3 regions of the Paenibacillus chartarius genome follow, and region 3 is predicted to be linked to each of the others. Evidence: riboswitches for the same ligand, from Rfam matches in the RefSeq annotation. Region 3 holds a riboswitch; each other region holds the start of a gene.
The links. Region 3 has a riboswitch for cyclic di-GMP ahead of ACFFK0_RS16395 (hypothetical protein). Riboswitches for the same ligand answer to the same signal wherever they lie in the genome.

Region 1: another riboswitch for cyclic di-GMP. It lies ahead of ACFFK0_RS19665 (C40 family peptidase); the one in region 3 lies ahead of ACFFK0_RS16395 (hypothetical protein).
Region 2: another riboswitch for cyclic di-GMP. It lies ahead of ACFFK0_RS14055 (haloacid dehalogenase-like hydrolase); the one in region 3 lies ahead of ACFFK0_RS16395 (hypothetical protein).

Annotation. Positions count from the first base shown of each region.
Region 1 covers NZ_JBHLWN010000076.1:96,452-104,640, forward strand. Annotated here, with positions in the region: gene ACFFK0_RS19645 (xylulokinase) at 440-2,038, opposite strand; gene araA (L-arabinose isomerase) at 2,114-3,604, opposite strand; gene araD (L-ribulose-5-phosphate 4-epimerase) at 3,664-4,359, opposite strand; gene ACFFK0_RS19660 (GntR family transcriptional regulator) at 4,482-5,636, opposite strand; cyclic di-GMP riboswitch class I at 6,267-6,358, shown strand; gene ACFFK0_RS19665 (C40 family peptidase) at 6,422-7,366, shown strand; gene ACFFK0_RS19670 (glycosyl hydrolase family 18 protein) at 7,400-8,189, shown strand, end outside.
Region 2 covers NZ_JBHLWN010000054.1:27,477-35,665, forward strand. Annotated here, with positions in the region: gene ACFFK0_RS14045 (TlpA disulfide reductase family protein) at 1-390, shown strand, start outside; gene ACFFK0_RS14050 (thioredoxin family protein) at 411-1,058, shown strand; cyclic di-GMP riboswitch class I at 1,342-1,431, shown strand; gene ACFFK0_RS14055 (haloacid dehalogenase-like hydrolase) at 1,582-2,265, shown strand; gene ACFFK0_RS14060 (sensor histidine kinase) at 2,335-3,762, shown strand; gene ACFFK0_RS14065 (response regulator) at 3,734-4,372, shown strand; gene ACFFK0_RS14070 (metal-sensitive transcriptional regulator) at 4,542-4,883, shown strand; gene ACFFK0_RS14075 (copper ion binding protein) at 4,912-5,112, shown strand; gene ACFFK0_RS14080 (heavy metal translocating P-type ATPase) at 5,194-7,629, shown strand; gene ACFFK0_RS14085 (TVP38/TMEM64 family protein) at 7,714-8,189, shown strand, end outside.
Region 3 covers NZ_JBHLWN010000067.1:110,027-118,215, reverse strand. Annotated here, with positions in the region: gene ACFFK0_RS16415 (sensor histidine kinase) at 1-181, opposite strand, end outside; gene ACFFK0_RS16410 (sugar-binding protein) at 178-1,164, opposite strand; gene ACFFK0_RS16405 (DoxX family protein) at 1,278-1,652, opposite strand; gene ACFFK0_RS16400 (SRPBCC family protein) at 1,649-2,149, opposite strand; cyclic di-GMP riboswitch class I at 2,354-2,441, shown strand; gene ACFFK0_RS16395 (hypothetical protein) at 2,534-3,388, shown strand; gene ACFFK0_RS16390 (methyl-accepting chemotaxis protein) at 3,392-4,684, shown strand; gene ACFFK0_RS16385 (HupE/UreJ family protein) at 4,962-6,167, shown strand; gene ACFFK0_RS16380 (S-layer homology domain-containing protein) at 6,184-8,189, shown strand, end outside.

The DNA of each region.
Region 1 (8,189 bases), on a different contig from region 3:
TAGATGAAACGGCTTTCGCCGTTTTCCACACGCTCGTGTTTCCACGTGAAATTTATTGGGCTCAGCGATATTGATGATATGTACATATTTACCGGAGCCTCTCGTTTCGTTTAAGGGGTGACCTCGTCTTTTTAGGGGAGGCTTGGCGTGGCTGATGCAGGTTGTTTACGGATTTTGAGGGCCTTATTTTACCGCTATCGCACTTTTCATTGAAAATAACGGACTGTGGCGGCTCTATCAAATGTCAATTGATTGATTTGGGCTTGATTTCCCCTGATTGCTGGAAAATAAAGCCCTCAAAATCCGCTAAACTTGATAGACGTCAAGTCTCGAGCCAAATAACGGTTTCCGAAACCGTTATCGCTCACAAAACATACTGGACAATGAGAAAAAACGTCAACAGCCGTACTTCGCAGCACGACTATTGACGTTGGCTGTTTTATTGGAAATACGCTACCGCTGCTTTTTCGATAGCAAGTCCCTTAGTGTACCTCTCCATGAACGCTTCGAAGCCGGCCACGTCCTTAGGCTCGGGCGGCACCGTTTTGCCCGCTTTTTCCGCGAATACGTTACGGTTCAAATAGTCCTCCAGCGTTTCGTTCTCCGCCTTGTTGATCATGTAGGAGGCCAGCAGGGCAATCCCCCATGCTCCGCCTTCACCTGCGGTTTCCATCACGGAGACGGGAACGTTCAAAGCAGCCGCCATAATGCGCTGCCCCACACCTTCGGTCTTGAAAAATCCGCCATGGCCCAAAATTTCATCCAGCTTCACAGCCTCCTGCTTCAGCAGGATGTCCATGCCGATTTTCAATGCGCCTAGTGCCGTATACAAGTGGACGCGCATGAAATTGGCCAAATTGAAGGTGCTGTCGGAAGAACGTACGAACAACGGACGGCCTTCTTCAAAATGCGTGATGTGCTCCCCCGAGAGATAGCCGTATGCCAACAGGCCGCCGCAGTCCGGGTCGCCTTGGAGAGCCAGGTTATACAGCGTACCGTATAATTGATTCGCATCTGCTTGGAAACCCATGGCTTTGGCAAACTCGTCAAACAAGCCCACCCATGCGTTAAGGTCGGAAGAACAGTTGTTGGAATGGGCCATGGCCACCAGATTGCCGGTAGGCGTAGTGACCAGGTCGATCTCGGTGTACACTTTGGATAATTCTTGTTCAAGAACAACCATGGCAAACACGGATGTGCCGGCAGACACGTTCCCCGTACGCTTCGCAACGCTGTTTGTCGCAACCATGCCGGTTCCGGCATCCCCTTCCGGCGGACAAAGCGGTATGCCGGCTTGCAGCTCCCCGCTCACATCCAACAGCTTGGCTCCCTCTTCGGTGAGAACGCCGGCGTCGTCACCCGCCACAAGAACTTGCGGTAAAATATGGTCAAGCTTCCAAGGAAGGTTTTGCGCCGCGATGGCATCATTGAATTGCCGGATCATAGTCGCATTGAACGTTTTCGCATTCAGATCGATCGGGAACATGCCGGAAGCTTCGCCAATTCCCATTACTTTACGTCCGGTTAGCTTCCAATGGATATAGCCGGCCAAAGTAGTCAAGTAATCAATCCGGGCGATATGCTCTTCTCCGTTCAAAATAGCTTGATACAGATGGGCAATGCTCCAACGCTGGGGAATCTGATATTGAAACAATTCGGTCAGCGCTTTGGAGGCCTGCTCGGTAATATTGTTGCGCCAAGTGCGGAACGCTGTGAGCTGCTCACCCGCCTGATTGAATACCATATAGCCGTGCATCATCCCGCTGAAGCCGATCGCTCCGATCGTTTGAAGCGGAATGCCGTACCGCTGCTTCACCTCGGCGGCCATCTGCCGATAACTGTCCTGCACGCCCTTCCAAATATCGTCCAGGCTGTATGTCCAAATCTGATTCACATAGCTGTTCTCCCAAGCATGGCTGCCGGTTGCGATCGGAGTGTGGTCTTCGCCGAGCAGAACCGCTTTGATCCGGGTAGAACCGAGCTCGATGCCAAGAACGGTTTTGCCGTTCTGAATCGCCTGTTTCACTTCCATACTCATACCAAGTCCCTCCTTTTCCGTAAAGAGGCCCTCCCCCATCTATGAGGGAAGGGCCATTTGATGGGCTGCTTCCGCTTATCTCAGCTTCCAGGCGATATCGCTCCACTGCAGCTCGCGGCGAAGCTGTTGGACGCTCGTATTCCGGTCGATGAGCACATATTCGATGCCGGTCATATCGGCCCAGTCGATCAGCTGTTCAACCGTTACTTTATTGGAGAACACGGTGTGGTGCGCACCGCCAGCCAAAATCCAAGCTTCGGCCGACTCCTGCAGGGAAGGATGCGCTTGCCACAGGACGCGGGCAACCGGCAGCTTCGGCATCGGCTGCGGCGCAGGAACGGCGTCGACCGTGTTGATCAGCAGACGGAAGCGGTTGCCCAGATCAATGACCGTAGCGTTCAGAGCAGGTCCGGCCTGACCGTCGAATACAAGGCGCGCCGGGTCGGCCTTGCCGCCGATACCTAGCGGATGCACTTCGATGCGCGGCTTGTTCGCTGCAATCGTCGGGCAAATTTCCAGCATGTGCGATCCGAGCACAAGCTCGCGTCCCGGCTCGAAGTGATACGTATAATCTTCCATAAACGAAGTGCCTTCGTTGCCTGCAATCAGCTTCATGATGCGGGTAAACGCCGACGTCTTCCAGTCGCCTTCGCCGCCGAAGCCGAAGCCCGCTCCCATGAGACGCTGTACGGCGAGACCCGGCAGCTGCTGCAAACCGTGAAGATCTTCGAACGAAGTGGTGAACGCCCCAAAGCCTCCCTCAACCAAGAATGCCTTGAGTCCAAGCTCGATGCGGGCCTGATAACGGATTGCGTCGCGCACGGCGCCGGCCTCGCGGCCTTCCGGCGCAATGTCGTAAAGCGACTCGTATTCGTCCATCAGAGCATTGATCTCGGCTTCCGACACGTCATTGACGCGCGCGACCAGATCGCCGACGCCGTAGCCGTTGATGGACCAGCCGAACTTGATCTGCGCCTCCACCTTGTCGCCCTCAGTTACGGCTACCTGGCGCATATTGTCGCCGAACCGGGCCACCTTCAAACGGCGCCCTTCCTGCAAAGCGACGGCGGTGCGCATCCAGGAGCCGATGCGGCTCTGCACGTCGGCATGCTCCCAGTAGCCAACAACGATTTTACGGGATACTCCCATGCGGGCGCCGATAAAGCCGTACTCGCGGTCGCCGTGCGCCGCTTGATTCGTGTTCATGAAGTCCATATCGATGCTGTCCCACGGAATGTCGCGGTTGTACTGCGTATGCAGGTGCAGCAGCGGCTTGCGCAGCTCGCTCAGGCCTGCGATCCACATTTTTGCCGGGGAGAAGGTGTGCATCCATGTGATCAGGCCGGCGCAAGCTTCATCCGAGTTCGCCTCGATCAACAGACGGCGAATATCGTCAGGAGTCGTAAGCACCGTCTTATATACGACCGGGCAAGACAGCTTGCCGCTGGCGTTCAGGCCTGCGACCATTTCCCGCGAATGCGAAGCGACTTCTTCGATCGTCTCCGGACCATACAGATGCTGGCTGCCGGTGACGAACCAAAATTGGTGTTTTGTCATATCGAACATGGAAATCCCTCCTAAGGATCATAAAAATGGTAATGAGAGCTTACTTGTACGATCAATGATCAACCCTTCGTTTGGCCGTAATAGGCGTTCTTGCCGTGCTTGCGCAGAAAATGCTTGTCGAGAAGCGCTTGATCCATGGAGCCGATGCCCGGATGCAGCTGCAGCGTGTGGAAAGCGATCTTCGCCACTTCCTCGAGCACAACCGCGTTATGTACGGCATCGTGCGGGTCCTTGCCCCAATTGAACGGAGCGTGGCTCTTGACCAGAACGCCGGGCACCATCGTCGGATCCAGCTCGCGGAACGTCTCGGCGATCACGTTGCCGGTTTCCAGCTCGTAAGCGCCTTTAATCTCGTCCTCGGTCATGTCCCGCGTGCACGGGATCGTGCCGTAATAATAGTCGGCGTGCGTCGTGCCGAGCGCCGGAATGGCCCGCCCCGCCTGCGCCCAGCTCGTCGCCCACGGCGAATGAGTGTGGACGATGCCGCCGATCGCCGGGAACGCCTTGTACAGCACCACATGCGTCGGCGTATCGGACGACGGCTTCAGCCTGCCTTCCACGACGCTGCCTTCCAGGTCGACGACTACCATGTCGTCCCGTTTCAAATCTTCGTAAGGCACACCGCTTGGCTTAATGACGACAAGTCCGGAGGCGCGGTCGATACCGCTTACATTTCCCCAGGTGAACGTAACGAGACCGTACTTAGGCAGCTCCAGGTTCGCTTCCAGTACGGCTTGCTTCAAATCCTCGAGCAAGGACGACACACTCCCTATGTTAAAATAGCTCGCACTCCTCAGCGGGCTCCGTGCAAAAGGTACGCAACAGTGCGACTACCTCTATTATAACTTGTACATACATGTTAGGCTACTATTTTTTTCTAAGTTTGTCCCGCCGGGGGTGCGGACGATTCGCGGACGACCAGCTCCGGCTTGTACACAATCGGTTCGACGGTAGCATCCTCCCCTCCTTCGGCTTCCCGGCTTGTGCCGGTTGTGCGGCGGCGCTCGATCATCTGGATCAGCAGACGGGCGGACGCTTCGCCCATGACGGTCTTCGGATGGACCAGCGTCGTCAGCTTCACCTCGGTTGCGGTAGCCAGCGGAGAGTCGTCGAAGCCGACGAGCGAGAGCTGCCCCGGTACGCTTAGCCCTTGCGAGCGGGCTGCATCGAGCAGCCTTACGGCAAGCTCGTCGTTGTAGCACACGAACGCTGTCGGCCGCTGCTCGCTCTCGGCAAGCAGCCGCAGCGCGGCCTGGTGAGGCGTATGCTGCTTATCCTCCGTCTTGTACTGCACGATGAGCTCCGGCCGCAGCGGTACGCCAAGCTCGTGGTGAGCCCGCAGGAACCCTTTGAGCCGCTGCACGCCCTGCATGTCGTCCGTCTTGAAGAAGCCGGCGACGCTGCGGTGCCCGAGCCGCAGCAGATGCTCCGCGGCGAGATACCCGCCCAGCTCGTCGTCCAGCTTGACATACGGGCAGTTCAGCTCAGGGTACGTCTCGTTGATCATTAAGTACGGAATGCCTTTGTAGTCGAGAGAGGCATAGTACGAGAAGTTCGGGTTGCCCAGCGCGCTTCGCGTCGGCTCCACAATGAGCCCGCTGAGCGGCTCGCGGAGCAGCATCTCCAGGCTTTCGCGCTCCCGCTCTTTGTCGTTGTCGGTGCTGGACAGAACGAGCCGGTAGCCGTGGCGGCGCAGCTCCGATTCGATGCCGCGTACGATGTGCGGGAAGATGTAATCGGAGATGTAGGTCGTCAGTACGCCGATCGTCTTGGGTTCGGTGAATTCCGCTTCGGCGGTTTGGGCTGGGGTAAAGCTTTCGGAAACGTACGTACCTTTCCCCTGCTGGCGGCTAAGCAAGCCTTCCTGCTCGAGCGCTCCGAGCGCCTGCCGAACCGTCTGGCGGCTCATCTGAAAGCGCTGCGCGATATCGTTCTCGGACGGCAGCAGATCTCCGCTGCGCAGCGTGCCGTTGTCGATCCACGATTTAATTTCTTGCTTGAGTCGAATATGTTTAGGGACCGTCTTGTCCATAGGATGGTTCACTCCCGGAGGGTCAGCATCATAGCCTTATTGGAAATATCGCTATTATATCATCCCTCCTACTTGTATGTACATATAGACGATGCTACGACAAATTTGTCTATTGGATCAAGATCGATGCTCGGCGGGACCGGATTCGCTTCTCGTGCAAAGCACGCTGAGTTTACCGGTAGGTGAGAGCGCTATTTTGTGGGTTACTCGGTTCACCAGCAATTTAGCGGAATTTGAAGGCGCCATCGAGACGCTCGTTGTCATCTTGCATGGTTATACCTTGTTTCTCAACATTAACTCCCTCATAATCCTCTACACGATGAAGCCGCCCCCTAAAGAGCAAAATAACGGTTTCGGAAACCGCTAGGCTTGGGCAGAAAGCCCATTTCGCATTGCAAATGTTAACTTTCCGAAATGGTAAAAAGAGGAGCTGCCGCAAGCACGCTCCCCGCTTGTTAGTGCCAATAAATAGTGCTCTAGACTCTTACCCGCATGGTAGATATATCCATATTGCGCAGTCAATAGTCTGAACGCCGCCATTATAGAACTGACAACAATTACTGAATTTCTCCTATTTTCGACAATTCCTCCTACAAACTATAATTAGGACACAAACCCAATACATTCATCTCGCGATAAAGGCAAACCTGGCGAAAGCCAGCGGCGCAAAGCTAGAGGGGCTTCCGCAGGACGACCGTTCACGATGCCAGCCAGCTACCGAAAGAGGGTCCCAGGATAACCCTTTCGGCAGAGAAAGGGTTATTTCATCTATGGAGGGTATCAACATGAAAAAATGGAATGGTTTATTGCTCGTAATGGTTCTGCTGCTGTCCTTCGCTGCACCTGCCGCCCATGCGGCAAGCGAAGTGACGACCAAAGCGAAGATTGTATCCGGCGTCAGCTTCCGCGATCAGCCGAACACGTCCAGCAGCGTTATGCGTTATTTAAAAACAGGCGAGATCGTGACCGTGCTGCAGATCGTCAATCCTTATTGGTATCAGGTGAGTGACGCGCAAGGCGTTACCGGCTTCGTCTCTACGAACGAGAAATACATATCGGTTATCAGCAATGCCGAAATCATCTATGGCGTTAATTTCCGCACCGGTCCTTCGACGGATGCCACCCGCATCCGCATGCTGCGCGCCGGAGAGGACGTGCTGGTACTGGAAAAGGTGAATGACAGCTGGTACAAGGCGGTCGACTCCACCGGCGTGGTCGGCTACGTCAGCTCGAGCAGCAAATATATCATTACCGATTTCTCTGTTACTCTCGTAACGCTCCCGCTGGCCGAACGGATCGAAAGCGTCATTGCGGAAACGTTCAAGTATACCGGCGTTCCTTATGAATTCGGCTCCAAGAGGTTCGACACCGCAACCTTCGACTGCTCCGACCTGTTACAGCAAGCCCGCTGGGATGCGACACGTGAAGTGATTCCAAGCGACTCGCGCGAACAAGGCGAATATGTAAAGAGCCTCGGACCGGTAACGACCGACTGGAAACAGCTGAAGCGCGGCGACTTGATGTTCTTTATGTCCTACAAGGGATCCCGCGCGTCGGATTATGCGTCGATCGACAAGTCGACGGAAACGATTACACATACAGGTATTTATTTGGGAGACGGCATGGTCCTGCATACGTATTCCCCGGAATCGGGCGGCGTCCGTACCGATCTAATCGAAGGAAAACAATGGGAATACCGCTTTCTGTTCGGCGGAAGCAGCATGAAGTAACCAAATTGCATGGGCATAGGGGGCCACATCACGATGAGAACAAAGATCCTCGCGCTGCCATTATTGACTTCTGTGCTTTTCTCGTTATACGCTTCGACCGTTAGCGCCGCCGACGCCGAATTAACCAAGCAATCCGTCATGGGCTTCTACGTCAATTCAAGCAGTTCGACCTCACTACAAACATTCGGAACCTATCTCAAGGATATGGGGGTCATCACGTATCAAATTGAAATAGACGGTTCGATTACAGGCGGAACGCCTGCAGCGGATGTAAACACAGCCAAATCCAAAAACATCAATACTTACGCTGTTATTCAAAATCACTTCGAGCCCGATCTAACCCGAAAGGTGCTGTCCGACTCGGCCCTGCGGCAAAAAGCGATCAACAATATCCTCACATTAACGCAGAACAATGGCTATCGAGGCGTCAACCTAGATTTTGAAAATATGTACGCAGCCGACCGGCAGCTCTTTAACAGTTTCGTTAAGGAACTGACGCAAGTAGCGAAAACCAAAAGTTTGGAAGTCATCGTATCCGTAACCGCCAAGACGAATGAATGTACGACCTGCAGCTGGTCCGGGGCGTTCGACTTCTACACGTTAGGCCAAACCGCTGATAAAATTCAATTAATGTCCTATGACCAAAATGGCAGCTGGGGCCCTCCAGGGCCTGTAGCCGGCTATCCGTGGTTCGAGAAAGCCATTCAGTACGCCGTATCCCAAATTCCGAGCCGGAAGGTGCTGCTAGGGCTGCCGGCTTACGGCTACGACTGGAATGTGACGACGAATACCGGGCATAAAGCCGTCATGTGGAAAAGCATCC
Region 2 (8,189 bases), on a different contig from region 3:
ACGGATTTGCAAGGGAATCCTGTTCACCTGTCTGATTTTAAGGGCAAGAAAGTGCTGGTCAATTTTTGGGCGACATGGTGTCCGCCGTGTCGGGTGGAAATGCCCCATATGCAAAAATTTTATGAGGATTACCAATCGAAAGACGTTGTGATTTTGGGTGTTAACCTGACACCTACCGAGGAAAATCCGGATAACGTACAAGCATTTGTGAAAGAGCAACAGCTCACGTTCCCCATCGTTCTGGACAAGGAAGGAGACGTCATGCAAACCTATCAGGTTGTCGCCTATCCCACGACATTCTTGCTGGACTCGGACGGAGTGATTCGGGAAAAGTTTCAGGGCGCGATTAATTACGACATTATGAAAGAAGCTGTTTCCAATATCAAATAAGACGGGAGAGGTTATGCCGCATGAGTCAATCGGTTAAAAAATTGATTTTGTTAACACTATCCGCTTGTCCGATGGGCCGCTCCATGAATACGGTCATCGGAGAATTGCTTGCCTGCAAAAAAGAGCTTGCATATGAAGTCGTCTATGTGGATGTTGACCATGAAACGACCAATCGATATCGCATTAAGATGAATCCCACCACGCTCTTTTTGGATGACAGCGGCGTTGAATTGTACCGTATTGAAGGTTTTAAAGAAACGGAAGAGGTATGGAACTTGATTAGACAGATAGAAGAAGGATCGCTGCGATCGGAAGCGCCGCGGGAAGAAAACCGGGAGACTACCGAAACTTACACGATCTATTTGTTCCAAAACGGCAACGCCGTTCCGGTGGAGACAACGGTGATCAACAAGACTTCCGTTAAAGCGCCAAGAATAACAACGATTCAACAATTGTTGCGCACCCGGCCTGAAGGATTTGACAATCCGTTTCCGGCAGACACTTCGCTTGAGCGGGTTTCCTTTCATCATGATTCTTGCGTCGTAACGCTCCGTTCGACAAATGAAGTGAGCATGGAAGAAACCGATCGGATGAAGACGTTGCTCAATCGTACCTTGGCGGCCTATGGAATTACCGATATCAAATTGGAATGGACGATTTCTCGTTAGCCAATCATGTAAGCAAAGAAGGTTTAAAAGCCTTTTATTATTCCAATGTCGGGTTACCATGGCAAATATCACTCAATTCTGCACTCATCGGTGGAGTTGAAATAGACGTGTCGCTAGATGTCACGATAATCTACCAAATATGATTTGAGAACAAAGACTATCTGGGCCTGAGGAAAAAAGTACTAAACTCTTTCAAGCGATTATTCGACAAATTCAAAAATTTCCCATTTTGGTTCTTGCCTGTTCCACAACCTGGTAATATAATAATAGGTAATAAGTCTGACTTGGATAATGGCAAACCTGTTCGAAAGGCAGGGACGCAAAGCCACGGGTCTTCTGCATAATATTATGCAATGATAGCCGGGTTACCCTACAGTCATCCAGAAGATACTACGTGTTTGGGGTAGTGTCTTTTTTGTTTTTTAGAAAAAATTGACGAAAGGAAGTGATCGTCTTCGATATGTCCTGGGATTAATGTGAGATCGAGGTCTTAGGAAATTCAAACTAACTGAGGGGAGATGTAATGAAGCACAGTAGAGATTTTTCGCAGTTTGACGGAATATTGGCCAATGGGGTGAATCATGCGGTTATTGATGTCGACAATACGATTACCAAAAGCAACATCGTACAGTTTTACTTGTTCATCAAGAGAGAACGCCTGAAGAACCGGCTGCTATGGTGGCTGTTTCTTGTTTACTGCTTGGCTGCGGCTCCATTCTATCTTGCAGTGGATCGTTTGTCGAGAGATTGGTTTAATCACGTATTTGTGCAAAGAAAGTTCGGGAAGTACGCCTATGAACAGCTAGAGAAATACGCTCAAAGGTATTTTGAAGAAATGCTCAAGAGGCAATTTATCGTTCCTGTGCACGATCTCATCTTTTATTTGAAGGAAAAAGGAGTTCAGGTCACGTTGTTGTCAACCAATTTCGATTTGATCGTAAAGCATTACGGAGCGTATTTTCAGGTTCCCTATGTATGTTTGCCCGTCGTTAAACAGGATTCGAGGATTCGAATCGACTTTTCTCAGCTGAAAGGATTTAAGCGCAATTACATCCAACGCTTGAATCCTGCAATGACGATGGCGATTGGAGATTCCAAGTACGATCTGCCGATGCTGGAGCATGTCCATTACCCGATCATCGTGGCAAACAAGAAAAAGAAATGGATGAAGTCGATACAGAGGGAGGCTGTCTTGATTCGAGCATAATTGAAGCCTCTGTCCACGACGGCGCTCCTCTTTAATCGGTAGTCAAAACGATTAAAGGAGTTGGACCGAATGGTCTTTGTACTCATTGCATTGTGGACGATTGCAGCCATTTTGCTGATTATCAATCCCAAAAATGAACCGACACGCTGGGCGGCATTTACCGCATTTACAGGCGGTGGCGGGGGATTGTCGCGCGCGGTAACCGAAACGATCTTGCCCTATCTGGAGCAGTATCAAATCTCTACGCCTTCCCTTGAAGCATTCTTATTAAAGATGCACATGTTCGGCTCGTTTATGAATCATAATGGACTTCCTTATTGTTTTTTGATGTTCGCCGTCAGCTACTCCGGGTTATTCCGCCGTAAAAAGAAAATGATCCTCGCAGGGGTGCTTCCCATCCCGATCATCGGGATGCTTTTCCTCACGTCGTTCACTCCCCCGATCCAGCATAACTTTCAAGCGCTGTTTTTTTGGTGCGTACCTTATCTGATCGTTGGTCTTATCCTGTTAACATACAGTTTTATGAAAGAGAAGAATCCGAAACGGAAAAGAAGCCGTTTATTTTCCAATATTGTTGCATTTCCCCCGATCCTGTTTCAAATCGTGGCGAACTATACATTAAAGGCGTTTTTCGATGTTCAGGAAGTATGGCGGTTTATGCCGTTTGTGATTACGATTCTGCTGGTAACATTTTTGCTCCTCGGCATCAAATATGGCGTACTCGGCGTCCGGATAAAGTTCGAAAAGGACCGGTTGGACGGTACGATGCGCGCCATCTCGTACGGGACAAGCATATTGAACCACACGATTAAAAATGAGGTCGGAAAAATCCGGATTGTCGCCGATCAGATTCGAAATCTGGCAGCTTCGTCTCATCAGGAGAAAATTGCGAGCGATGCAGCCGTTGTGCTTGATTCGACCAAGCATATGCTGGATATGGTGACGCGCATTCAAAACCGGACGCAAGATATCATGCTGAAAGAGGGGATTCATGAGGTAACGGACATCCTAAGCCGCGCGCTTTCGATGACGAAAGTGTTCTTGGAAAAGCGGAGCGTTCAGGTTCATACGGATGTTGATAATAAGGCGATTTATCTACTCTGCGATCCGGTTCATCTTCAGGAAACGTTCCACAATATCATCGTCAACGCGGCCGAAGCGATGGAGCCGGGAGGAATGTTGTTCATTTCGGTATGCGAAACGCGGAAGCATCTTACGATCGTCTTTAAGGATAACGGAAAGGGAATATCACAAGACGAGCTTACCTATTTGTTCGATCCATTTTATTCAACCAAACATCGCAAGCAAAACTTCGGTCTCGGATTGACGTACTGCTACAATGTTATTCAGCAGCATGACGGATCGATCGATATTCAAAGCGAATTGAATGTCGGGACGTCGGTCGTAATTCAAATTCCACACAAAAGGATTCGATCCCATTCGCTTCCGTTAACCGAGGTGAGGGACATTGGATCAAATCAAGGTTATGTTGGTTGAGGATGATGCCGTCTGGCGTGACCAACTCACAAGTTTCCTGAGCCGCGAGCATGATCTTGTCGTCGTCGGTTCGGCGGCGAACAGGGAGGATGCGGTTCATCTCGCCAGGCTTAGTGACGCGCATGTTGTGCTCATGGACCTTATTTTATCCGATAATGGGTATGACGGACTTGAAGCGGCCATGGATATTTTGGAAATAAAGCAAACCAAGATCATTATGCTGACCGGCATCGACGAGGAAGAGGCAATTATGGATACGTATGCGGCAGGGGCAGTCAATTATGTAACGAAGGCCCACTTCGAAGATATTCCCTGCGCTATTCGCGCTGCCTACAATAATTTGAATTACATTCATCCGGATTCGGCTGGTGTGCTGGTGAAGGAATTTCGGCGGATGAAAAGAGAGCAACGTAGTAAGCAGTTAACCTCAGCCGAGCAGGAAATATTAAGGTTCATTCATAAAGGGTACAAGCAATCAAATATTCAAAGCAAACTGCATGCAACTGAAAGCACCATAAAAAAGCATGTGAATCGTATTCTGAAGAAGCTGGGAACCCGCTCCAGCCGTGAAGCTGCCCGAAAAGCCAAGCGTCTTGGGATAATTGATTAGAATCTCAAAGCAAACAGTCCGGCTTTTAATGGAAGACCGGGCTGTTTTTCTGTCCTACAAACATTAAGCTTCTTCTTGAGTTAAAGACGAACAAATTCATTTGACTAGAATAATTTCATCTTGACATACCCTAAGGGGGTATAGTATATTTGTTGTGGGGTGATAAGTCGTGGCGAACCAAGAGGAATTGCTACCGGATGAAGCTGACCGTTCTTGTTGTTCTCCAGAAAGCGAAAGGAAAAGCCATCATTCGGACAAAATGAAGAACAACTTGATATCCCGTTTGAACCGTATCGAAGGCCAAATTCGCGGAGTTAAAGGGATGATTGAGAAGGATACTTATTGTGACGATGTACTGAACCAGATCGCGGCCATTCAGTCAGCCTTAAACAGCGTTGGCAAGCTTTTGCTTGAAGGACACATGAAAAGTTGTGTCGTGGAACGCATCCAGGCCGGAGAACATGAAGTCATTGACGAATTGTTGATTACGGTTAATAAATTAATGAAATAATGAAATCATAAATATCGGAGGGATTTGTATGAAACAAGCAACACTTAAAGTGAACGGTATGTCCTGCCAACACTGTGTCAATTCCATTGAGAAAGCCTTAAAAGAAATAGGTGCGTCGGCTCGTGTTGATCTGAAAGGCAACTCGGTTACTGTAGAATACGATGAAAATAAATTATCCTTGGATGCCGTGAAGGAAGCCATTGAAGAACAAGGCTACGAGGTTGCCTAACAGGCATGGGGGGTCACTTGCTGGTGGCCTTTCTTTTTATTATTATAAATACCCTATAGGGGTATGAAAGAGGCGGTTTACATGCAAAACACGGAATCCCCAAAAAAACAGCAAACGACCTTGCAAATATCGGGTATGACTTGTGCCGCATGCGCAAACCGGATTGAGAAAGGATTAAACAAACTGGAAGGTGTATCGGAAGCGACAGTTAACTTTGCTCTCGAGCAGGCGTCCGTTACTTACGATCCGGATAAAGTTAAACTTCCCCAAATCGAGCGGAAAATTCAAGAGATCGGATACGATACCGTCAAAGAAGCCGTTGATTTTGAAATCAGCGGCATGACCTGTGCCGCCTGTGCCGCCCGGATTGAGAAGGGGCTCAGCAAACTGCCCGGAGTGTACAAAGCAACCGTCAATCTGGCACTGGAGACGGCACGAGTAGAATATTCACCTGCTGAGGTGTCCGCTTCGGATATGGTGAGGAAAGTGGAGCAGCTCGGCTACAAAGCAGCGATAAAACAGGAAAAACAAGAGTCTGCAGACCACAGAAAAAAAGAAATCAAGAGACAACAAAAGAAGCTTCTCATTTCCTCCCTTTTGTCACTGCCGCTGTTATGGGCAATGGTCGGTCATTTTTCGTTTACCGCCTGGATCTGGGTGCCCGAATTGTTCATGAATCCGTGGTTTCAATTGCTTCTGGCAACGCCCGTTCAATTTATCGTCGGCCGGCATTTTTATATCGGAGCGTATAAAGCGCTTCGGAATGGCAGCGCCAATATGGATGTTTTGGTGGCGCTCGGCACGTCGGCCGCTTACTTCTATAGTCTTTATTTAACGGTTCAATGGGCCAACCAGGCTGGGGCGCATCATGTGCCTGCTATGTACTACGAGACAAGCGCCGTGCTGATTACGCTCATTGTTCTCGGAAAACTGTTTGAAGCGTTAGCGAAAGGCCGTTCATCGGAAGCCATCAAAACCTTGATGGGATTGCAGGCCAAGACCGCACTTGTCGTTCGCGACGGTCAGGAAGTTTCCATACCGATAGAGGAAGTTGCCGTAGGTGATGTTGTAATCGTGAAACCCGGCGAAAAAGTGCCTGTTGACGGAATCGTGCTTGAAGGTTCATCTTCTGTGGACGAGTCGATGCTGACGGGTGAAAGCATTCCTGTCGGTAAGCGGCAGGGCGATCCGGTGATCGGAGCCACCATCAATAAAAACGGCATGCTCCGCATTGAGGCAACCAAAGTAGGAAAAGAAACCGCGCTTGCGCAAATCATCAAAGTCGTCGAAGAAGCGCAAGGTTCCAAAGCGCCGATTCAACGGATTGCGGACGTGATCTCGGGTATATTCGTTCCCATTGTCGTCGGGATTGCTGTGATCACCTTCCTGGTGTGGTATTTCGGTGTCGAACCCGGTCATTTTTCCGGCGCTTTGGAAAAAGCGATAGCGGTGCTTGTCATCGCTTGTCCGTGCGCGCTCGGATTGGCAACGCCAACCTCCATTATGGCCGGCTCTGGCCGCGCGGCGGAGCTCGGAATTCTGTTCAAAGGCGGAGAACACCTGGAATCGACGCATAAAATTACAACTGTCGTGTTGGATAAAACCGGTACGGTAACGAAAGGCAAACCCGAGCTGACGGATGTTATCGTTTCGGAATTTATCGATGAAAGCCGCTTTCTTGCTTTGGTGGGAGCGGCCGAAAAAAACTCCGAGCATCCGCTTGCGGAAGCGATCGTAGCCGGCGTGCGGGAAAGAAACATCGTTCTGCCGCAAACTGAAGCGTTTGAAGCCGTTCCGGGTTATGGCATTCGGTCGGTCGTCGAAGGCAAAGAGGTTCTGATCGGAACAAGAAAATGGATGGTCAAAAATCAGATCGATGCGGAATCGGCTTTCGCAACGATGAATGCACTTGAGGAATCGGGAAAAACCGCGATGCTTGTTGCCGTTGATGGGCGTTACGCCGGTATCGTAGCGGTGGCTGACACGATCAAAGACACTTCCAGGCGAGCCGTTGCCCGGTTGAAAGAACTCGGCCTCGATGTCGTCATGATCACCGGTGACAACGAACGAACCGCCCGTGCGATTGCAAGGCAGGTCGGGATCGACCGGGTACTGGCGGAAGTGCTGCCCGAAGGCAAAGCGGATGAAGTTAAGAAATTACAGCAATCGGGCAGGAAAGTGGCGATGGTCGGCGACGGCATCAATGACACCCCGGCACTTGCCACAGCCGATATCGGAATGGCCATCGGTACGGGTACCGACGTTGCCATGGAAGCTGCAGATGTGACGCTGATGCGCGGCGACCTGAACAGCATTCCGGATGCTATCTTGATGAGCCGGAAAACAATGCGAAATATTAAACAAAACCTGTTCTGGGCTCTTGCTTATAATGTAGTCGGCATTCCCATCGCAGCAGCAGGATATTTGGCTCCTTGGCTGGCAGGCGCGGCGATGGCGTTCAGTTCGGTTTCGGTCGTACTCAACGCACTCAGGCTGCAGCGAGCCATTGTTAAATAAGGGAGTGAGGGAATTGGCTTATTAAGAAATTTGCCCTCTCACCATCTGGCAATAATAACAGAATTCTCAGGAGAATGCTGAAAGATGATAAAAAAGTGGATTACACTTCTCGGCTACGTGGCGGCCATCATCGTGATCGTCATGAACAAAGGTCCGATCCTTCGTTGGTTGGATGCTGAGAGTGCTAATCATCTTCTACTGCTATTTGGTGCAGCTGTATTATTGGCCCTGATTCCTATTGTCCCTTATGGCGTTGTTGCCGGAATAATGGGGGCCAAATACGGCCCTTTTTGGGGAGGATTCCTGAATGTCATTAGCTCCACCCTTGCAGCCGCTCTGCTATTCTTGTCTGTGAGGACGGTTTTTCAGGAGCAGGGAAGAAGGCTTTTGTCAAAATACAAGCGAATGGACCGGTTTACGGAGTTGATGGAACGGAACGCGTTTCTCGCGGTTTTGACGGCCCGTCTTATCCCCTTTGTACCTGCTGCCGCTGTAAATGTTTACACTGCAATCAGTCGAATGAGATTTGGACCTTTTTTTGCGGCTACGTTGCTTGGGAA
Region 3 (8,189 bases):
TCAGCGTTTCCAAGGTGCCTTCCACCGTATGAACGGTTTGGTTGTACAACAGCAGCCGGCTCATCATGACGTCGTAGCTTTCCCGAATTCCCTGGCCGCTTTGGAACAGGAAAAAGGAAACCGAATTGGACAGCAGCACGAGCAGGGGGATAAACAGCAGCAGCTTGGTGCGGATCGTCATTGGCCTGCCCCCTTCGCAGCCGAACAGCCGTTCATCACCGATACGGGAGTGAACAGCTGCTGCGGTACCGGATTGCCCAGGTAGTGCTCATTTAACAAGGTAACCGCCCGATAGCCCATCTCGACGGGCCGCTGCACGACAGCCGCGGTGATTTTGCACTCGCTGAGGCCGCTCAACGTTTCCTCCGTCGTGTCGAAAGCATAGATATGAAGCCCGTTCGGGCGGAGGCGCTCGGCGGCCTCCTTGATGCCCGGGCCATCCAGCGCGCTAAAGCCGACCATCTCGGTAATTCGCGGCTTCAGCTGAAGCAGCTCCTCCGCTTGCCCCGCCGCCTGCAGACGCGAAATATTGGACGACCTCACATGGGCGACCGTCAGGTTGGGAAATTGGGCCAAAGCCCGGCGCAAGCCCTGCAGGCGAAGCTGCTGGTTCGGAGCGCGCTCGCTGCCAATCAAGACCCCGATCGTTCCCGCACCGCCCGACGTCTTTACGACAAGCTCACCCATTTTCATCCCCGCTTCCATGTTGTCGGTCCCGACGTACGAGAGTCGGCTGCTATCCGGTTCGTCCGTATCTACAGCGATGACCGGAATTCCGGCTTGGACGGCTTTATCGATTAAGCTTCGGTAGCCTTCATCCCCCAGACCTTGCACCAGAACCCCGTCCGCTTTGGCGGCGATCGCCTTCTCCAGAAGCCTCATCTGCTCCTGCGGGTTGATCCGGTACGGGCCGGTATAATGAAGCTCCATGCCGAACCGGCTCGCGGCGTCGCGGGCTCCCTGCTCAATCGATTTCCAGTAAGGATTGTTGAGCTCTTGGGCGATCAGTACAATTTGCTTGCCGTTCGTCTGCTCCTTGGAGGGGGTGATCAGCGGCTTCACATAGCCTTGAATGCGCTGGGTAGTGAAGAAGAACAGCAGCAGCAGTATGGTAAATCCCCCGAACAGGATGACGACGGCGGCGCTCCAAATCCGATTCGACATGCGATGGCTCCTTTGAACGACGGAATATAACAGGTTCATTATACAAAATAGGCTCGAGGACACAAAGCAAAGGCAGCCCGTGATGCGTTCGCATCCCGGACTGCCTGATGCGTTCAAACCGCCCGCGCTTTCAGCAGCTTATGATGATATCGATAAGACCCGGCTATCACGGCAAACCCGATGATGAATACGAGCGCGTCGGGCTTCAACCCGGTAACCGCCAGCACCGAGAAGAACGCCCCCGCCAAATCGAAAGTCAAACCTGCATACGCCCATTCCTTCACCCGCGTAAAGCCGGGTACGACGATCGCAATGACGCCGAGCAGCTTGGCGGCGCCCAGGAACGGCGACAGGTAGGCGGGATAGCCGAGAGAGGCGAAGAGAGCGACGGAGTCAGGGTTGGACAGAAGATTCGGTATCGCTCCGACACCCATCAACAAGATCGTCAAGCCTGTAAAAATCCAATACCAGATCCGCAGCTTGCTCATGCCCGAACACCTCCCTGCATGCGCTCCAATATGATCGCCAGCCGTCCGAGCGTCGATGAGGCGCCTTCGATCGCCCCGTATTGCCGCACCGCGGTTTCCAGTTCCAAGGCGGAAATGAATTGCATGCGCATGGTAAGCTCTGTGTTATCGTCGATGTCGTCAAAAGTGACGGTGACGCGGAAGCGTTCCTCCACTTCAGGATCGCCGTGAGTGTAAAGCAGCAGCTGAGGCGGGTCGACGTCGATATAGCGGATGATGTTATCATAGTCCGTTCCGTCTGGGCCGTGCATGACATAGCGCCATACGCCGCCTGGCCTTACGTCGATGTCCTGAACGGTGAGAGTGAAGCCTTCCGGCCCCCACCAGTGGGGCAGATGCTTCGGGTCGGTCCAAGCTTCGTACACGAGTTCGCGGGGAGCGGGGAAGCTGCGTTGAACTGTCAATACACGTCCTTCAACATGGGTGAAAGTGTTGTTCATAGCCGGGCCTTGCATCATAACGAATTCCTCCTTACGGGTATTGGTTCATCTGTTACAAATATATCCTATGGGGAATATTCCTGTCAAGGTATATAATAAGCGATTTGATTATCAGCATTCACCATGCAAGAAATAATATAATAACTGCAATTTCGATAAAAACTACTACCAAATACCTAGTTCTCCGGGTATAATGTTGTTAAGAAATTGTTAATGGAACTATAACGACAAAGGCACACTGCATGAAAATGCAGGCCGCAAAGCTAGAGGGGCTTCCGGGAGTAAGTTCCCATGCCAGCCAGCTGCCGAATGTTTCTGTGCTCCCGCGGAAGGGGACCCGAAAATTCGGGTCCTCTTTGTCGTCTTTAGGACAACAGTTGAAAATGTGGAGGGAATTACAGGATGTCACAACAACACACACATGCACGCAGCACAACGTCCAAGCTTGTCTCTCTGTTCGCTCCGGGTGAAGCGGTTATGAATCGATTGAAATATGTCAATAAGTTTCTGATGATCGGCTTGCTGTTCGCGATTCCGCTGATCGTATTGTCTTATTTGCAATACTCCGATAGAGCGAGCGAAGTAAAGCATATCCAGGAAGAAACGACCGGTGTCGAATACGTGCAGAAGCTTAACGATTTCTACTATGCGGTCGATACGCGACGCGCATCGGTAAGTGCTGTCGTGTTGGGGGACAGCTCGCTGAAAGAAACCCTCGTTCAGGCTGAAGCGAAAGCCGACAGCGCGGCAGCTGCAATCGACAAGCTTGACGGCGAGATTGGGAAACAAATTCAAACAACCGACAAATGGAATGCGGTGAAGAAAAAATGGAGCGACCTGAAGGCCAAAGGTACGGCGCTGACGTCCCAAGAAAGCATCGATCAGCACGCATCGGTCATTACGGATACGCGTTCGTTGATGACGCATATTACCAACACGTCGGGCCTTGTGCTGGACGGAGAACTGGGCAGCTATTATTTGATGGATGCCTCCGTGAAACAGATGCCGCTGCTGCTGGACCGCGCGGGACGCGCCAGAGCGCTGGCCGTAGCATACGCGGCGGCGAAGACGCCGACGGCGGCGGAAATCCGTACGTTAACGACGCTTCTGGATCAGATCAAGACGACGCAGGAAACGATTAAGTCCGACCTGGATACGGCGGCTCAAGTACATAGCGATATCGGTGCCAAGCTGCAGGAAGCTTACACGGCGAATTCGGCGGAGCTTGATCATCTGATCGAGTACGTGAACAGTTAAGTTGTGACGGCGAATCCGATCAAAGCGATGCCGAAAGAGGTGTTTGACACGCTGAACAAGCCGGTCGAGCAGACCTTCAAGCATTTCGAGACGGAGCTTGAGCTGCTTCAGGAGATTCTGCATCGCCGAATCGACCAGGGCAACTCGACGATGTATCTGCTGATCGCCGTCGTGAGTCTGGTGCTGCTTGCCGTGACCTACTTGTTTATCTCGTTCTATTTATCGGTCAAACGCGCCGTACACACGCTGGAAGCTTCTGCGACCCAAATTGCGCAAGGCAACCTTTTATCCCGCGTCGAGCTGAAGACGAAGGACGAGCTGGCCGTCGTAGCCTCCTCGTTTAATTTGATGGCCGATACGTTCCGTTCGACGATATTAACCGGCAAGCAAGTGTCCGAGCAAGTGGCAGTATCCGCCGGGCTGCTGACGCGGAATGCCCATACTTCGGCTGCGGCCAGCACCCAAATCAGCGATGCGATCGGGGTAATGGCTGCCGGCGTAAGCGCACAATTTCAGGGGGCGCAGGAAGCAGCGGTGGCGATGGAGGAGATGGCTCAAGGCGTTCAGCGTATCGCCGAGAATGCTTCCACAGTCGCCGAAGCGGCCCAGGGCGCGGAGAGCCGGGCCCGCAGCGGGAATGCTTCGATTCAACAGGCGATCGGTCAAATGACGAAAATTCATGCGAGTGTCGGCGAGTCTGCTGCAGTCATTGAGCTGCTCAGCTCCCGCTCGGAAGAGATCGGCTCGATCAGCAGCGTAATTTCGGAGATCGCGGTACAGACGAACTTGCTCGCTCTGAACGCATCGATCGAAGCGGCGCGTGCCGGCGAGCATGGAGCGGGCTTCGCCGTCGTCGCTTCCGAAGTGAAGAAGCTGGCCGAGCAGACGAAGACGGCCGCGGGTCAAATTACCGGGCTGATCAACGATATTCAAGTCAAGACCGTCGGGGCCGCCGCGAAGATGCACACCGGTGTTCAAGAGGCCGAGCTGGGCAAGCGGGTCATCGAGGAGACAGGCGCTATTTTCCAGGAAATTGTTGCCGCCGTTCAGCAGGTCACCGAGCAGATTCAGGAGGTGTCGGCGGCTGCGGAGCAAATGTCCGCCGGTACGGAGCAGGTTACGGCTTCCATCAGCGAGATGGTCGGCATTTCCCGGGTGTCCGCGGACAACGCCGAACAGGTATCATCGTCGTCTCAGCAGCAGCTCGCCTCGATGCAGGAGATTGCCGCTTCCGCCGACGAACTCAGCAAAGTCGCGCAGGAGCTGCGCGAAGTGATTCATCAGTATACGGTGTAAACGGCCGATTTGTCCGCCAAGTGCCTTCTATAGAGGCTGCTTGGCGGTTTTCTTGTTAATTCGAGCGGTTTCATCAGGCTTCACGTCAGATTTACAATTTATTAAACCTGAATTAATCATCTGTTTACATGAGTCGACTACAATTATCGATATTCACATACATCTTATGTACAGCGAGGAAGCGATGAGATCACTTGGAGCCCTTAATGAACCGATCGATAGCGGTTGTTTAAGACTTTGAGCTCATACGCTTCTTTTTTTGTGCAGTCGAGGGAGGATGACCTATATAGCAAGACAAGGACCGAGGAGGCTGGGCGGTTTGCGGCATGCGGCTGCGGTACTGGCTATCCTTTGCATGATGCTGGCCGCCGGGGGAACGGCCTCCGCTCATTTCAGCTCGACGGGATATTCCGACTTGACGGTAGGGGAGAAGTCGCTGCAATACAAACTTTACCTGCTGGAGAAGGAATTATTGGAAGCCCTTCCAATCATTGATAGGAACGGAGACGGCAAGCTGTCCGAGCAAGAGCTGAAGGGAGCGGCTGAGCCGCTGAACGAGCTGGTTAACGATCGGCTGGTCGTGACCGGGAACGGGAAGGTGGCCGACGGAGAGCTGGCTGCTGCGATGCACGCCGAGAAGGCGAAGATGACGATGATCGAGCTGGACATTCGCTACGCTTTCAGTGTCCCTGTACAGCGCTACATGGTGCAGTACAACATGTACGACGGAACCAATGCGGATCATCGCAGCTTCGCGACGATTCGGATCGGCGAGCAGACGATCGTCCAAGTGATCAACAGCAGCAACAACATTATTCAAATCGAGGGCGTCAAAGGCGGCGCTGCAGCATCTTCAGGCACCGGAGCCGGAGCCGGACAAGCAGCCGAAGCGTCGTCCGGCCCGACGCCGGCCGCTGCTGCGGACGCTCCATGGACCGTGATCTTCCGCGAGTATGCAGTCATGGGCATGAAGCATATATGGTCGGGACCGGACCATATGCTCTTCGTTGTCGGTCTGCTGCTCGCCGCAGGCGCAATCGGGTGGCCTACCTTGAAGCTGGTGACGGCGTTTACAGTCGGGCACAGCATCACGCTGGTGCTGTCTGCGCTGAATCTGGCCTCGATGTCGCCCGTTCTCGTCGAGCCGCTCATTGCGCTGAGCATTATCTATATTGCCGTTGAGCGGTGGATCGTCAAGGAACCGGCAGGAAATCGCCAGCTTGGCGTAACGGCGGCATTCGGAATGGTGCATGGCTTCGGGTTTGCGGAAATTCTTCACGGGACGATGGCGGGCGGCATTGCGCTGCCGCTGTTCTCCTTCAATCTTGGCGTCGAGCTGGGGCAGATTGCCGTGCTGCTCGTTGCTATTCCGATCCTGCTCGGACTGCGCCGCATCACGATGCGTCCGGCGTGGACCTATGCAGCATCCGGAATCATCGGTGCGATGGGATTGTATTGGCTAGTCGAACGAGTGATTTTCTAACAGAGGGAGATGTGGCATGAGGAGTCGAACGAGCAACAAATGGATTTCTATCGTTACATTATGGTGCATGCTGTTCAGTGCAATTGTTCCAATCGGTACTACCGCTGCGGCGGATGCGGGCCAATCGGCGCCGGAGCTGTTCGTGACGGAGATTCACCCCGATGTCGTCGGAACGGACAGCTTCGAGTTTTTCGAGGTATACAACAATTCCAATCAGACGCTCCGTCTTAACGATTATACGTTCCTGTACCGGTATCCGAATCCGGCGACGACGCCGGACGTACCGTTCACGTTTGCCGACAACACGATGCTGGCGCCGCAGCAGGTGATGGTGTTTTGGTATAACAATGCTTCACCGAAAAACGATTTGGCGGCCTTCAACGCGAAATACGGCGTTAGCTTGACGGCCAGCCAGGTGACGGATGTGGCGGGCTTCAACGGGTTTTCCAATACGGCGGCCCGTGCTGTCGTCATCAAGAGTAAAGCCGGTGTTGAAATTGCCAAGTCCGGCTATGCAGCGACGGAAATCGCAGAGGGCTTGGGCGTTCATTTCAAGCTGCCTGCGAGCGGCGTCGACATGGCGAAGCATGCGATCAAGTCGGCTCCGACTCCGGGCTCGCTGGACCTTGCTCAGATACCGGCCGAACGTGTCATTTTACCGGACCCGCCGGCGAATGAGCCTCCGGTCATTGCCCATACGCCGGTGACGGAGGCGAGTGCCGGTACGGATCTGACGATCTCGGCGTCGATTACGGATGCAGAGGACTCCGTTAGTGCGAGTGTCTATTACAAGAAGACGTCGCAGTCAAGCTTTACGGCGCTGCCGATGAGCAGTGTAACCGGATCGACGTACTCGGCGCTCATCGCCAAGGAAGTGCTGACCGAGCCGGAGCTTCAGTACTACATTCAGGCTAAAGATGCCGCTCACACGGTAACGACCGATACGTATACGGTTGCGGTGAATGGGGCGACGTTTGATTTTACCAAGGTGCCTGCGATGCTGATTACGGAGCTTGTGCCCGATACGACGAATGTCGGATCCGGAGACGGTTATGAATTCGTCGAAATTTACAACAATACGACGAAGCCGATCGCACTGAGCGACTACCGGCTGCTGTACCGGTACACGAACAGCGATACGCCGGACGGCGTATGGGAGCTTCCGTCTCAAGCGGTTCTTGAGCCGATGAAGCCGCTCGTATTCTGGATCATGAACGGCAGTAATGCCGACTCAACTGCAGCGAGCTTTAATTCGATCTATGGAACGTCTCTTGTCGAGAACGTCAACCTGTTCCGCATTGACGGCGGGGGCGGCATGGCGAACGGCGGCAAACGCAAAATCGTGATCGCCTCCAAAGCCGGTAAAGAAATCGCCGAGGCGTATTATGACAACGATAATCAGACTGTAGCGAACAAGGGCATTTTCTACCGGTACCCGACGGACGGCTCGAATCAGATGGCGATGCAAGCCGGGGCGGGCACCATTGCGGCGACGCCGGGAACCGTCGAACCGGACTTGCTGCCGGCGCAGCCTGCCAAGCCGCTGAATAAGCTGCCGGTCATCGAGCATACGCCGGTGACTAAGGGCAGCATCGACAACGATCTGGTCGTCACGGCCCGTATTACCGATCCGGACAACGGCCCGGTAGCGGCAGCGGTTTATTATAAAGTTCCGAGTGCATCTTCGTTCCAGCCGGTCGTGATGACAGCCGGGCCGGACAACACGTATTCGGGGACGATTGCGAAGTCGGCGTTAACCGAGACGGAGCTTCAGTACTATGTCCAGGCGCAGGACGATCAGGATACGGTCAAGACGGCCGAGTACATCGTGCAGATTTCGACGGGGGCCGTCGACTTCTCCAAACTCCCGCCGCTGCTTATCACCGAGCTCGTTCCGGATTCGACGAATGTCGGCAGTGCGGACGGCTACGAGTTTATCGAGATTTACAACAATACAACCGAGACGATCAATCTGAAGGATTACAAGATCCAGTACCGGTACACCAGCTCGGGTCCCGATGC